DNA from 3 places in the Mesorhizobium sp. USDA 4132 genome. Region 3 is predicted to be linked to each of the others. Evidence: riboswitches for the same ligand, from Rfam matches in the RefSeq annotation. Region 3 holds a riboswitch; each other region holds the start of a gene.
The links. Region 3 has a riboswitch for cobalamin ahead of ACZ9IU_RS22000 (CbtB domain-containing protein). Riboswitches for the same ligand answer to the same signal wherever they lie in the genome.
Positions count from the first base shown of each region.

Region 1: another riboswitch for cobalamin. It lies ahead of ACZ9IU_RS26590 ((2Fe-2S) ferredoxin domain-containing protein); the one in region 3 lies ahead of ACZ9IU_RS22000 (CbtB domain-containing protein).
Region 2: another riboswitch for cobalamin. It lies ahead of ACZ9IU_RS05105 (aromatic ring-hydroxylating oxygenase subunit alpha); the one in region 3 lies ahead of ACZ9IU_RS22000 (CbtB domain-containing protein).

Region 1 is NZ_JBWCCP010000002.1:825,566-830,569, reverse strand. Features, by position in the region: gene ACZ9IU_RS26605 (LacI family DNA-binding transcriptional regulator) at 1-181, shown strand, start outside; gene ACZ9IU_RS26600 (YncE family protein) at 391-1,326, shown strand; gene ACZ9IU_RS26595 (hypothetical protein) at 1,370-1,786, shown strand; cobalamin riboswitch at 1,835-2,029, shown strand; gene ACZ9IU_RS26590 ((2Fe-2S) ferredoxin domain-containing protein) at 2,127-2,936, shown strand; gene ACZ9IU_RS26585 (ABC transporter substrate-binding protein) at 2,933-4,429, shown strand; gene ACZ9IU_RS26580 (ABC transporter permease) at 4,439-5,004, shown strand, end outside.
Region 2 is NZ_JBWCCP010000001.1:1,000,524-1,005,527, forward strand. Features, by position in the region: gene ACZ9IU_RS05085 (winged helix-turn-helix domain-containing protein) at 1-78, opposite strand, end outside; gene ACZ9IU_RS05090 (FAD-binding oxidoreductase) at 75-1,520, opposite strand; gene ACZ9IU_RS05095 (L-threonylcarbamoyladenylate synthase) at 1,547-2,524, opposite strand; gene ACZ9IU_RS05100 (DUF6656 family protein) at 2,558-3,154, opposite strand; cobalamin riboswitch at 3,338-3,567, shown strand; gene ACZ9IU_RS05105 (aromatic ring-hydroxylating oxygenase subunit alpha) at 3,672-4,916, shown strand.
Region 3 is NZ_JBWCCP010000001.1:4,435,715-4,440,718, reverse strand. Features, by position in the region: gene cobN (cobaltochelatase subunit CobN) at 1-143, opposite strand, end outside; gene cobW (cobalamin biosynthesis protein CobW) at 162-1,199, opposite strand; gene ACZ9IU_RS22005 (DUF1636 family protein) at 1,196-1,606, opposite strand; cobalamin riboswitch at 1,715-1,953, opposite strand; cobalamin riboswitch at 2,013-2,241, shown strand; gene ACZ9IU_RS22000 (CbtB domain-containing protein) at 2,279-2,455, shown strand; gene ACZ9IU_RS21995 (CbtA family protein) at 2,469-3,230, shown strand; gene cobO (cob(I)yrinic acid a,c-diamide adenosyltransferase) at 3,227-3,841, shown strand; gene ACZ9IU_RS21985 (cobyric acid synthase) at 3,844-5,004, shown strand, end outside.

The DNA of each region.
Region 1 (5,004 bases), on a different contig from region 3:
TGGATTTGGAGACAACGAGGCGGCGAGCTGCGTTAGTCCCTCCCTAACGACGGTTCGCCCTGATCGCGAGCGTATTGGCAAGCTGACGGCCGAGGCGATCGTCGCACGGATCAACGATGCCAAATCATACACCGCACCCGTCGAATGGGAGCTTATCGTCCGGGAAAGTACAGTTCGATAGCTCCCGGCCATCCAAGGCGGTTGAAGCGTTCGTCTCCAGCGTTCGTTCGACATCCCACTCTCGGTCCATCTCCGCCAGTCTTGTTTCGATCTGCATCGCGATCCGGCAAATGTCGATCATCGCATTCTCGGGGATTGACAACGATCGCGTTTGTTATGTTATAACATAATAACTAATGATCGAAGCTACCGTCAATCTGGAGACAAGTCATGTCACGGCAGAAATCTCAACCAACTCCGGTGACCGTTTTGACCGGCTATCTCGGTGCTGGCAAAACCAAGCTTCTCAACCGCATCCTGACGGAGCCGCACGGAAAGAAGTTCGCCGTCGATGAGATCGGGATCGACAAGCGAGGGCCGTCACCCGCCTCGTCTTTTCTCACTCGAAACCGTCTGCTGACAGCTGTCGCGTCAGGCCTCATCTTTGCTGCTTCCGGAGCGTTTGCCGATGATGATCATGAGACGAAAGAGGCATGGCGCCTGTTTGTCGGCGATCATACGAATCCAGTCGTCCGCGCCATCGACTTCGAGAACGGCAAGGAACTCGGCCGCTACGACGTCAAGGGTCCTGCGGCGCTGACCGCCAGCGCGTCCGGCCGGAGCGTATTCGCCACGCAGTCGGATCATGACATCGTGCACGTCCTCAAGACTGGCATCGATTTCTCCGATCACGGGGAGCATCGGGACCTGGAGGTTTCCGAGGTGGGGCTGTTGCCCGTGACTTTCGAGGGCAAGCGTCCTTTCCACGTCGTTCCACATGACGACCATGCGATCCTCTTTTACGATCGAGGCGGCAAGGCGGATATCATCGACGAAACGGCTCTTCTCGAAGGCAGGGCTGACGTGAAGACAGTCGACACGACGAAGCCGCATCACGGCGTAGCGGTGACGATGGGTCGTTTCGTGCTGGTGTCGGTCCCAAACACTGAAGTCGAAACCAAGCCCGACGAACTGCCGCCGAGGGTCGGTCTTCGCGTCGTCGATGAAGCGGGCAAGCAGCTCGGTGACGTCGCGAAATGCACCGATCTTCACGGCGAGGCCACTTCGTCCCTGCTGGTTGCTTTCGGTTGCAAGGAAGGCGTTCTTGTCGCCCGTCCTGGCGGACTTGATGGACCGAAACTGGAAATGCTCGCTTACCCCATCTGACATGCCGAAAGGTTCGACTGGTACCTTGCTTGGCGGTAAGGCAATGCAGTTCTTCCTCGGCAACTACGGCGAGGACAAAATCGTCCTGATCGATCCGGACAGCGAGAAGCACTTCCGGCTGATCGCCCTGCCCACCCGCCGCGTCGACTTCCTGCTGGACCCAGCAACGCCGCGCAGTGCCTACATCCTGACGGAGGACGGTGATCTTCATGTGCTGGACGTGATCAAGGGCGAGATCGTTCGCAAAGCCAAGGTCACCGAGCCCTACAGCAAGGACGGCCATTGGCGTGATCCGCGTCCGCGCCTTGCCGTTGCGGACGGTCATATCGTCATTACCGATCCGCGGCACTCGCTGGTTCGCGTCGTCGATGCGGAAAGCCTGAAGGAGGTCCGTACGATTCCCGTCGAAGGAAAACCCTTTACGATCGTTGCCGTCGGCGGCTCCGGGGCATCGCATTGATGCGATGATGCGGCATGAAGCGGCGCCGTTGACAGTCGGCAGAGGGAGTGTAGGTTGGCGGCGTCAAGGTTCTTCCATCCCGCGATGGAAGCTAAGAGGGAATCCGGTAAAAACCGGAGCTGTCCCGCAACTGTGAGCGGTGAGCCGTTCGTCCAACATGTCACTGGCAGTCAATGCCGGGAAGACGGACGATGAAGGCTTTGACCCGCGAGCCAGGAGACCTGCCTGACGATAGAAGTTCCGTGGTCGGGGTGTGCCACAGGAATGACGGTTCCGTCGGGCCATCGTGCCTGCCGCAACCTTCATTTTTGCTGCCTCCTCCTTGAGTGAGACGAAGGCAGTGAAAACACAGGGATTATCTTCCCAGAACGTATCCGGGCGCGCCGTCCTGCTGATTGCGAAATCCGCCTTTGCGGCATCGCCGCATCTGGAAATGCAACGGCTCGCGAAACTTGCAGCCGGCGTGACCGGAGCCGGAACGGTTCGGGTCGCCTTTACCGAACAGGGTACCCCCTCCCTGCGCGACGCGCTGTCCGATCTGCTCGACGAGGATGTCGAAACCGTCGTTATCGTGCCGCTCGTCCTGCCCATGGAGCCGAGTTTCCTTATCTGGCTGACGAAATCGCTGAAGCGCTGGAAAGCGGTCGATAGCCGGCGCTGGCCGGCCCTTTCGATCACCCGGGATATCGCCTCGAGCACGTTGATGGCGCGGCTGATAGGCGAACTGCTCGAAACCGCCGAAGCACTGGACGTGCCGCAGACCGACACGCCGCCCGTTGCCGAGGGATCGCTCGTGCCGGCCCAGAAACGTCGCGTGCTCGTCTGCCAGGGCGGTCCCTGCAACGCGGCTGGAGCCGATGTGATCTGGGGACATCTGCGCAACCAGCAGGAGCGGCAGAAACTGCGCACTGCCGGCGACGGCACGATGACCGCAAAATCCACCTGTCTCGGCCCCTGCAATCTGGCGCCCGTGCTGCAGGTATTTCCGGAAGGAACCTATTACGGCGGCGTCAACGAAGATGCGATCGACCGGATCATCGGCGAGCACCTGCTCGGCGGTGGGATCGTCGAGGACTTCGCCTATCACCCAACGGGCCGCAAGCAGCGGCTTCGCACCCCATCCGAACAGAACAAGAGGAAAGAGAATTGACGTCGCACACTCTATCGCGCCTGGCCGCCGCCTGGCTCAGTGCCGCCATCTTTGTCACCGCAGGCACTGTCTTCGCTGCCGAGCCGGTTCGCGTCGGCGCCACCTACATCACCAATGGCACGGATCCGGCCAAGGGCTCGAACGGCTGGGCGCTGGTCAGCCACGGGGTCGGCGAGAACCTCTTCACCGTCGATCGGGACGGCAAGCTCGTGCCTGAACTGGCCGAAAAGGCGCAGCGCACCGGCGACCTGACCTGGACCGTGACCCTGAAACACGGCCGCCTGTTTTCCGACGGCACGCCGATGACAGCCAAAGCGCTGGCGGCGGGCTTCGACAACACATTCGCCAGCAACAAGGCGGCGCTCGCCACCGGTGGCAAGCTGACATTCGAGGCGGCCGATGACCTGACGCTGAAGGTGACAACCGAAAAGCCGGTGCCTTTCATCCAGGCGCTCTTCGCCGAATGGCCGCTGATCGCCTACAAACCCACCTCGGCCGGCAACGCCGTCTTCAGCGGTCCTTACCGGATCTCCGCCTTCAAGACGGATGCCTCGATCACGCTGGAGCCCAACGTGCATTTCGCCGGCGCCGACAAGCGTTCGCCGGTTAATTTCCGCAAGTTCGGTGATGCCCAGACCCTGACGCTGGCGCTGGAGGCCGGCGAGCTCGATTTGGCTTTCGGCTTGCCGTCGGAAGTCGTGAGCCGGCTCCAGACAAACCCTGATCTGGCAATCAAGTCGTTCCCGGTCGGATACCAGTATCTCGCTTTTTTCAACACTGCCCGGCCGCCGATGGATGATGTGAAGGTGCGCCAGGCGATCGATCTGGCCTTCGACCGCAAGGAGCTTGCCACCGCGATCAACGGTGGCGACCCCGCCACCGGCGCCTACGCCTCCTATTTCCCCTTTGCGGGCAGAGAGGCACGCCCGATCGACCCTGCCAAGGCCGCAGCGCTCCTCGACGAAGCCGGCTGGGCAAAAGGCAGCGGCGGCATGCGCGAAAAAGGCGGCAAGCCGCTGCGTCTGCTGGTCATAACCTATCCGCAGCGTCCTGATCTCGTCACCATGCTGCCGGTGGTCAAGGCGGAACTCGCAAAGATCGGCATCGCCATCGATACGCAGGTGGTGGAAAACATCCAGCAGATGGCTGCGGCCGGGGACTTCGACATCGCGCTCTGGGCGCAGCACACTGCCCCGAGCGGCGATGCCGCCTTCTTCCTGAACTCGATGCTGAGAAGCGGCGCTTCGCTGAACTATGCGAAATATGCCTCGCGTGGCTTCGACGCGATCCTCGATCGATTTGCGACCGAAGGCAATCCGGAAAAGCGGGTGGCGATTGCGCTGGATGCCCAGCAGAAGCTGTTCGACGATGCGCCCGCCTCTTTCCTGGTATCGCCCGTCTGGTATGTCGGCCTGTCGAAGCGGCTGAAGAACTACGAGCCGTGGGGATCCGACTACCACGTGCTGCGCGCCGATATCGGCGAGGCGGAGTAAGGCCACGTGATGCGACTGGTCAGGTTCGGCATGCAATCGATAGCGGGGCTGCTGGCGATTTCGCTCGCCTCTTTCTCGGTCATCACCTTGATGCCGGCCGATCCGGTTGCGATCGCCATTCGCGTCTGGAGCCTGCCGGCGACGGATGAGACCGTCGCGGCATTGAGGGCGGAGTGGGGCCTCGATCAACCTATGCTGCTTCGCTATCTCCAATGGCTGACAGATTTCCTCGGCGGAGATTGGGGCCGTTCGTTTCGGACTGGAGAGCCGGTATTTGCCGAATTCGTTGAACGGCTGCCGGTTTCGCTGTCGCTCGGTCTCGCCGGCCTGGCGCTGGCGATCGCGCTGGCAATTCCGCTCGGGTTCTTCTCAGCGGCCTATCCTGGGGGTATTGTCGATCGGATGAGCCGGGCTTTGTCGGTCTTCGTCCAGGCAGTGCCGGCCTTTTGGCTAGGCCTTGTCCTTCTCTGGGTCCTTGGTGTGCAGTTGCGCTGGGTCAGACCCTTCGCCAATGATTGGACCGCGATCGTCCTGCCCGTCCTGCTGATCGCGCTGCATTCCGTCGCGGTGCTTTC
Region 2 (5,004 bases), 3.4 Mb from region 3:
AAGCTGCGCCTTGCCCGGACCGAGCCGCACGCCGTTGTCGAGGTCGATCCGGATCGTGGTCTTCGAGGGCCGGCTCATGGAATGGTCACCACCTTGCCGGGGTTCATGATGCCGGCCGGATCGAACGCCTGCTTGATGCGCCGCATCAGGTCCATCTCGATCGGCGAACGGATATGGGCGAGTTCGTCGCGCTTCAACTGACCGATGCCGTGTTCGGCTGAGATCGACCCACCGGCGGCGAGCACGATGCTGTGGACGATCGCGTTGATCTCCCGCCAGCGGCCGATGAATGCCGCCTTGTCGCCCGCCATGTCGGCGCTGATGGGCTGCGAGATGTTGTAATGGATATTGCCGTCGCCGAGATGGCCGAAGGCGCAGACCCGCGCACCCGGCATGGCCGCCAGCACCGCCTGTTCTGCCTCCGCCATGAAGGTCGGGATTTTCGAGACCGGCACCGACACGTCGTGCTTGATCGAGCCGCCTTCGGGTTTCTGCGCATCCGACATGCTTTCGCGCATGTGCCAGAGCGCCTTCTGCTGCGCGACGGAGGAGGCGATCACGGCGTCGCGGATGAGGCCTGCCTCGAAACCCTGTTCGAGCAGCGATTGTACCATGGAACTAGCCGTCTCGGCGGAATCCGAGGTCGAGATGTCGATCAGCGCGTACCATGGATGCGGCTCGGAGAGCGGATCGCGCACGCCCTCTATATGCCGGACCACGAATTCGATGCCGATGCGCGGCATCAGCTCGAAACCGGTCAGCGCCGTGCCGCAGAGGTTCGAGGCCCGCTCGAAGAGTTTTAACGCGTCTGCCGGCGAATTGAGGCCGGCAAGTGCGACCTGGTGCCCGACCGGCTGCGGAAAAAGTTTCAGCACCGCGCCGGTAATGATGCCGAGCGTGCCTTCCGCGCCGATGAACAGGTCGCGCAGATCGTAGCCGGTATTGTCCTTCTTGAGCCGGCGCAGGCCGTCCCAGATCTCGCCGGTCGGCAGCACCACTTCGAGCCCGAGGCAGAGTTGGCGGGTATTGCCATAGGCGAGCACGGCAGTACCGCCGGCATTGGTGGAGAGGTTGCCGCCGATGCGGCAGGAGCCCTCTGAGCCGAGCGACAGGGGAAATAGCCGGTCGACGGCTTCCGCCGCCTTCTGCACGTCGGCAAGAATGGCGCCGCCGTCGGCGACCAGCACGTTTGCGACCGGATCGACGTCACGGATGCGGTTCATGCGTTCGAGCGAGACGATCAGGTCGCTGCCGCCGGTGCGCGGCGTCTGGCCTCCCACAAGGCCGGTATTGCCGGTCTGCGGCACGATCGGCGTGCCGGTCTCGCTCGCAAGCTTCAGGATCGCGGACACTTCCTCGACCGAGCCCGGTTTCAGCAGCATCGGCGAAGAACCCTTGTAGAGCCCGCGGCCCTCGACCAGATGCGGCGCAAGATCATTGGCATCGCGCAGCACGTGATTTTCGCCGACGATCGCGGCGAAGCGGTCGAGAAGTTCTGGTTTCAGCCCGGAAATATCCATCAGCGTCTCCTCCTCCTTTGCCCGGCTTATTCCCGTGGGGCAGCCGCCCTCGCCAGCCGGTCGTTGATCGCTTCGCCGAGCCCATGGTCGGGAATGGGCGTGACGGCGATACTGGCGGCGCCGGTGGCGTCGGCCCGCTTCAGGTAATCGAACAGGTTTGCCGCCGCCTGTGCAAGATCACTGGACCGGCTCAGGTCAAAAACCGCTGCGGCGAGTTCCATTCCCTTCACGGGAGCAGAACCGAACCGGATCAATGCCTCGCCGGTCTCGACATGGTCGGCATTGAGCCTGACCGCCGCTCCTGGCGCGTAATGGGAAGCGAGCATGCCGGGAGCCTCGATGATCGCCGCCGGTCCCTCAGGCCGGATCACCGCAAGACCGGTTGCCTTCTCGATCTCTTCCACGGCCACCCCACCCGGCCGCAGCAGCCGGATCACGCCATCCTCGACACGAACGATGGTCGATTCGACACCGACCGGAGCCGCGCCGCCGTCGATGATCAAAGCCAGCTTGTCGCCCAGGTCGTCGGCCACATGGGCGGCGCTGGTTGGGCTCACCTTGCCGGACGTGTTGGCGCTCGGCGCCGCAAGCGGCTTGCCGAAGGCGCGGATCAGATCGGAAGCGAAGCCCTTGGGAAGCCGGATGCCGACCGTGTCGAGCCCGGCCGTCGCCAGCGCGTGGATGCCGCTTTCGGGCTTCAGGGCCAGGATCAGGGTGAGGGGGCCCGGCCAGAAGGCTTGGCCAAGCTTTTTCGAAATCGGATCGAAGTCGGCATAACGCTCGGCCATGGCAAGATCCGACATATGGCAGATCAGCGGATTGAAGCGCGGCCGGCCCTTGGTCTCGTAGATGCGGGTGATGGCGGCGGGATTGGTGGCATCGGCCGCAAGCCCGTAGACCGTCTCGGTCGGGATCGCCACGGGAAGGCCGTCGCCGAGCACGGCGCAGGCCTGGGCAAGCGCGCCGTCATGGTCCCGGGTGATGTCGATGATTTGAGCCGTCATATCCGCCCGTCAATAACGCGGACCCGGGCGTCTTCATAGCTTTTTGATGATCTCGCGGAGCATTTCGTTGGAGGTGCCGAGCATCAGCACGTTCTTGATCGCTTCCATCGGATCGTTGGTCCGGAACAGAAGGCCGTTCTTGCGGATCGAGCGGTTGATCTGCAGCGGCTGGCCGGCCTCTCGTTCGACAGCAACGGCGAAATACATGCGCGAATAGGCCGTGCTGATACGCTCGAAGAACGTTTCCTCCCCGCCCATCTCCGAGACGAAATTGGCAATGTAGAAGGACCAGCTGACCGGCACGCCGTGGGCAAGTTGCGTTTTTGCCGCCGTGACATGGCAATAGCCGAGATGCGGCCGCTCATCGAGCGTGTGGTGAAAGATGATCTTCGGAAACTTGATCGAGCGATGGAAGGAGTTGATCCGGTTGTGGCTTGTCTCGCCGGCCGCCTCCAGCCTTTTGCCTGTGCGCTCGGCGACCTCGTCATGGGTGAGATAACGGCGCTCTTCCGGCAGCCAGATCGGATTGTAGCGGGCGATGCGCCCCGTCCGAAGGAATTCGGAATGGGCAGCGGTCTTCACTGCCACCGGCGCCGGAGGCTTTGGTGGAGGAGCTTTATAGTAACGGATTTTCCCCTTGGCCTGCACGGTGGCATCGCTCCCATTCGAGCCGGGATTTTATGGCTTATCCCTTAATGACAGGTTTCGCTTTCGCGGGGCTGGAGTGTTGCATTCCGGGCCGTTTCGCCGCTGTCGCCAACGCGGTTGCCGATGTCGCAATGTCGCCTATGCGACACGCCCGCTCGATGATTATATCCGCCTCGATCTTGAGGTGCCGCCTGTCTAGGGAAGGCGGAGAATTGGGAAGCCGGCAGGGGTCTTCGAAACCTTGATCCGGCGCTGCCCCCGCAACGGTGGTGGAGCAAGAAAGCTTGGTACAGGCCACTGGGAAAGAGCCGAAAAGGCCGCCCGGGAAGGCGCCGAGCCCGTCCCGCAACGGACAGCTCCTGAGCCCGGAAACCAGCCTCGGGACAAAAGATGACGACCGGACGCGGCGGGCGTTCGGGACAGGGTTTGGGGCGGGCCTGGGGGCCGGCCGGCATTTCCATGTCCTTCCGCTGTCCACATTGACGAGGAAGGGAAGTATATGGAAATTCGCAATCAGGCCCTGCGGCAGCTCAAGAACCGCCGCGAGGGGTTCAGCCTCGAACAGCCCTTCTATACCGATCCCGCCTATTTCAAGCTCGATCTGGAAATGATCTGGTACCGCGACTGGCTGTTCGTCGGGCATGATTGCGAGCTGCCCAAGGCCGGCGCCTATTTCACCCTGCAGATCGGCGATTATCCGGTCGTTATCGTGCGCGGCCGCGACAACCAGATCCGGGCGCTGCACAATACCTGCCGCCATCGTGGCAGCCGTGTCTGCACCAAGGAACATGGCTCGGCGGTGCGGCTCGTTTGTCCCTACCATCAATGGACCTACGAGCTGGACGGCTCGCTTCTGGTCGGTCGCCAGATGGGCCAGGACTTCGACAAGACCCAATTCAGCATGAAGAAGGTCCATTGCGAGAGCGTCGCCGGCTTTATCTTCATCTGTCTTGCCAACGAGGCGCCGGATTTCGCGCCGGTTCGCGCCGCCATCGAGCCTTATATGGCCCCGCACCGCCTGTCGGAAGCCAAGGTCGCGCACCAGTCGACGATCATCGAAAAGGGCAACTGGAAGCTCGTCTGGGAAAACAACCGCGAGTGTTACCACTGCGCCGCCAACCACCCGGAACTCTGCCGCACCTATCCGGAATCGCCGACCGCGACCGGTGTCCAGGGCGCCAAGGACGATCCGGTCATCGCCGCCCATTGGCAGCGCTGTGAGACGGCCGGGTTGCCGAGCGAGTTCCGGATGGACGAGACCGGCCAGTTCCGCGTCGCGCGCATGCCGCTGATCGAGGATGCCGAGAGCTATACGATGAGCGGCCGCAACGCCGTACAGCGCAAACTCTCCGACGACGTGACGATCAATTCGATCGGCACCATGCTGCTGTTCCACTATCCAAGCAGCTGGAACCACATTCTCGGTGACCACGCGATCTCGTTCCGCGTCACCCCGCTCGGGCCGGAAGAAACGGCGGTTACCACCAAATGGCTGGTCCACAAGGACGCGGTCGAGGGCGTCGACTACAATCTCGAAGAACTGACCCATGTCTGGAACATGACCAACGACCAGGACCGTCAGATCGTGGAGGAAAACGCTTTCGGCATCCGCTCGCCCGCCTACGAGCCCGGTCCTTACTCGCCACTCCACGAAGGCGGCGTCATGCAGTTCGTCGAATGGTACTCGAACTTCATGGTCAATCGGCTGCAGGGCGACCAGGCGAAACTTTCGATCGTCGCCTGATCGCCAATTCGTGATCGGCGTTGATCGGCACGGGGCGTGGCTCCAGGAACGGAATCCCGCGTGTGGCGTTGTTTTCTGATTGAAAATC
Region 3 (5,004 bases):
CCAGCCGAATTCCAGACGGCCGCAATGCCGTTCAGGTCGCTGCCTGAAAAGGACAGCACCACCACGTCGGCCGGCGACTGATTAAGGTCGACCGGTTCGATGAGGTCGTCAAGCGACGACGATGTGGTGGCGAGTATGTGCATCCTTCCCTCGGGGCCTACTTATGCGGCCAGCATCCTTTCGATCGCGGCGCGGTCGATGCCTTTTTCGCCGATCACGACAAGGCGGCTTGTCCGCGCTTCGCCGGGTGCCCAGGCACGGTCGAAATAATGGTTCACGCGCGATCCTACCGCCTGAACCTGCAGGCGCATCGGCTTGTTCGCGACTTCCACGAAGCCTTTTATGCGCAGCACGTTCTCTGCCTCCGCGGTCGCAGAAATGCGGGCGGCGAGCTGTTCGGCATCGGTGACTGCGGCCAGATCGACGACGAAGCTGTCGAAATCGTCGTGATCGTGGTCGAGTTCGTCGTCGTGATGGGTCTTGCGGTTTTCGATATCGTCCTCGACGGCGAGGCCGAGGCCAATCAGTACGGCCGGATCGATGGCGCCATTGGCGGCCGCGACGATTTTCACGGCACGCGGCAGATGGGCGGACACGCGATCCCTGGCGGTCGCGAGGCCGGCGGCATCCAGGAGGTCGCTCTTGGTGAGCACGATCATGTCGGCACAGGCCACCTGGTCCTCGAACACTTCCTCGACCGGGTCGTCATGGTCGATCGAACCGTCCGCGTCGCGCTGCGCTTCCAGCGCCTCGTGATCGTCGGCAACGCGACCTTCGGCGAGCGCCAGTCCGTCGACCACGGCAATCACGGCGTCAACCGTCACACGCGCCTTGACGTCAGGCCACTGGAAGGCCTGGACGAGCGGTTTCGGCAACGCGAGGCCGGAGGTCTCGATGAGGATGTGATCGACGCAGGGTTCGATGGCCAGGATACGGTCGATCGCCGGCACGAAATCGTCCGCCACGGTGCAGCAGATGCAGCCGTTGGCAAGCTCGATGATGTTGTCTTCCGGGCAGCTTTCGATGCCGCAGCCCTTCAGCACGTCGCCGTCTATGCCGACATCGCCGAATTCGTTGACGATGATCGCCAGCCGCTTGCCTTTCAGGTTTTCGATCAGGTTGCGGATCAGCGTGGTCTTGCCGGCTCCCAGAAACCCGGTAACGACGGTGCAGGGAACGCGGTCGAACGAAACGCTCATGATGGCATGTCCTCGTGGTGATGAAAGGGTGGAATACGGGCCGTCATGCCCTTGCCGCGCAGGCAGGTCGGGCGGCCGCGAAGGGGAAGGAAACCGCGCTCGTCCTCGGCCAGCATCATCGCGCCGGTGACGATGTCCTCGACATTGTCGAGCGACAGGTGGCCGAAGACATAGGACCAGCCGCTCTTGTGGTTGAAGGCGGCACTCGGGCTTTTTTCGCAATTGGCAAGGCAGGTGACCGGCTTGACCGCGAGCGGCTTGCCGCTTGCTGCCTCGCGCAGCGCCGCGATCAGTGCGATGCCTGGCCGGATTTCGCCGTCGGACGCGTCACGGCAATTGGTGCAGACGAAAATCGTCACATCTGCCGGGCCGGCGGTTGCCGGATCATCTGGTCGGTGGTCACTCATCGGTCAGCCGCGTTCCCGCCGGGGTCGAAAAATCGGGGCGCGGAGCAGAAGGTCGAAAATCCCTCTGCGGTGATCGAGAAACTTCCTCCGGAGCACCCCGCCCGGTGAAGCAAAATTAATCGGACGGCAGGTCTCCTGGCTCGCGGGTCGTCGCCATTTGCCTGCCTTCCCAGGATACCGTTGGCCGGATTTCCCAGTGGCTTGACGGCCAAATGGCCGTTTTAGGCAATGGCTCGCCGCCTACAGTTGCGGGGGCAGCCGCGGCATTGATCCTGAAAAGGGATCGCACCGCATTCTCTCTTAGCCCTCCCCGTTGCCGGAAAGGGACCATCTCTCTTCAAGTAAGCCCGGTCGCAGGCCCATGTCAATGCGTCGCAAAGGCGATTGCCGTGACGGCGAATTCGTCTATAGTGATCGAGCCTATGGTGCCCGAAAGGGTTTTAGAGGGAATGCGGTGCGACGGAATTCTGCCGTCCAACCCGCGGCTGCCCCCGCAACTGTAAGCGGAAAGTCTTCGACCAAAACGGCCGTCCGGCCGTCATGCCACTGGGAAATCCGGCCAACGGACTTCTGGGAAGGCGGGAGAAGGCGTCCGATCCGCGAGCCAGGAGACCTGCCAGAGGCGGCAAAGAACGTGAACGGCCCTCGGGTGGAGGGCGAAAGGACGAGACCATGGTTACGAATTCTGCTGCAGCTGCAGTCACCATTTCCGCTTCGAAGATCATTCCCCTCAGCATGACGGCCCTGCTCGGCCTGTTCATCGTCGGCTTTGTCGGCTTCTCGCATCTGGAAGTCGTCCACAATGCCGCGCATGACACGCGCCACTCGCTCGCCTTCCCCTGCCACTGAGGAGTTCTCCCCAATGTCGTTGTTTCGCAACATCGTCTTCACGGCGGTGATCGCCGGGCTTTTGTCCGGACTGCTGCTGACCGTGATGCAGAGTTTCTCCACCGTGCCGCTGATCCTGCGGGCGGAAGTGTTCGAAAATGCCGCGCCCGAGGCAGGCCACAGCCATGACGCAGCACCTGCCGCAGGTGCTGCGTCATCCGCCGCCGAGCATCACCACGGCGAGGAAGCCTGGGCTCCCGCCGATGGCTTCGAGCGTTTCATCTATACACTCGCCGCGGACATGCTGTCGGCTATCGGTTTTGCCCTTGTCCTCATCGCCGCCTCGGAAGCGTTCGGCGGCTTCAAGGGCTGGCGCGGTGGCCTGATGTTCGGCATTGCCGGCTTTCTCACCGTCATTCTCGCGCCCGGCCTTGGCCTGCCGCCGGAACTGCCCGGCATGCCGGCCGCGGAACTCGGTCCGCGCCAGATCTGGTGGGTCTCGACGGCTGTCTGCACGGCAATCGGTCTCGGCCTGCTCGCCTACACACGCTCGGCCGTATTTGCAGCGCTTGCGGTCGTGCTGCTGATCGCCCCGCATCTGGTCGGCGCGCCGCTGCCGCCCAGCCATGAAACGGCCGTCCCGATGGATCTCTATGCCCGCTTCGTCAACGCCGTCTATGCCACCAACCTGGTGTTCTGGGCGGTGCTCGGTGCGCTGGCCGGTGTCGTCCGCGAAAAGTTCCGCGCTGGCGAGGAAGCTTCTGCCGGATCTTCGGCGAAGCTCGCTTCCCGGTGAAGGAGATCGATGAGGCGTCCGTCGAGCGTCACCGCGCCAAGATGGCGAACCGCAAGGCGGTTCAGGATGCGGAAGTGGCAGAGAAGACCCAGGAAAAGGGTCTTCTCATCGTCCATACCGGCTCCGGAAAAGGCAAATCCACAGCCGCCTTCGGCCTGGCGCTGCGCATGCTCGGCAACAACCGCCGGGTCGGCGTCGTGCAGTTCATCAAGGGCGCCTGGTCGACTGGGGAGCAGCCGGCGCTTGCCGTCTTCGGCGACCGCGTCGCCTGGCACACGATGGGTGAAGGTTTTACCTGGGAGACCCAGGACCTGAAGCGCGACGTCGCCGCGGCGGAAAAGGCCTGGGAAAAGGCACTCGAGCTGATGGCGGACGAGACGATCGGGCTCGTCATCCTCGACGAACTCAACATCGCGCTCCGTTATGACTATCTCGATCTCGACAAGATCGTCGCCGCGTTACAGGCACGGCGGCTGGATCTGCATGTGGTCGTCACCGGCCGCAACGCCAAGCCGGCGCTGATCGAGGCCGCCGACATGGTGACCGAGATGTCGCTGGTCAAACACCACTTCAAGGCGGGCGTGAAGGCCCAGGCCGGCATCGAGTTTTAGCCATGGTTGGGGTCAAGCCAGCTCGGGCGCTGATGTTTCAGGGAACGGGCTCGGATGTGGGCAAGTCGCTGGTCGTGGCCGGGCTTGCCCGCGCCTTTACGCTACGCGGCCTGAAGATCATGCCTTTCAAGCCGCAGAACATGTCGAACAATGCCGCGGTCACCGCGGATGGCGGCGAAATCGGCCGGGCGCAGGCGCTGCAGGCGCGTGCCGCCGGCGCACCGCTCAGCGTCCACATGAACCCGGTGCTCCTGAAGCCGCAGAGCGAGGTGGGTGCGCAGGTGGTGGTGCAAGGCAGGGTCGAAGGCAATGCCAAGGCCGCCGAGTATCAGAGCCTCAAGCCCGGGCTCATGCCGCGGGTTCTGGAAAGTTTCGAAATCCTCCGCAATCAGGCTGATCTCGTGCTGGTCGAGGGTGCCGGCAGCGCCTCGGAAATCAATCTTCGCCACAATGACATCGCCAATATGGGGTTTGCCCGGGCCGCCGACGTGCCGGTGGTGCTGATCGGCGATATCGACCGCGGCGGGGTGATTGCCAGCCTTGCCGGCACGAGGTTGGTGCTCGATCCCGAGGATGCGGCGATGATCCGGGGTTTTATCGTCAATCGTTTTCGGGGCGATCCGGCCCTGTTCGCCGACGGCATGCGGATGATCGGGGAACTCACCGGTTGGCAGTCGATCGGGCTGTTGCCGCATTTTGCCGATGCGGCCCGGCTGCCGGCCGAAGATGCGCTTGGCCTTAATGCACCTTCTGTGCGGAAGGCTGGTGCGAAGATCAGGATCGCGGTGCCGATCCTGCCGCATATCTCCAATTTCGACGATCTCGATCCGCTGGAAGCGGAGCCGGATGTCGATCTGATCCGGGTCCGGCCGGGACAGGCCATTCCCGGCGATTGCGATCTCGTGCTGCTCACCGGTTCTAAGGCGACGATATCCGATCTCCGGGCGCTGAAGGCGGCCGGTTTCGACGTCGATATCGCAGCCCATGTCCGCCGCGGCGGGCAGGTGCTCGGTCTCTGCGGCGGATACCAGATGCTTGGCAAGACGATTTCCGATCCGGAAGGGACGGAAGGGCCGCCCGGCTCGATCGAGGGGCTTGGCCTGCTGGATGTCGAGACGGTTCTCGCGGGCGATAAACGGCTTGAGGCCGTTGCGGGCGCGAGT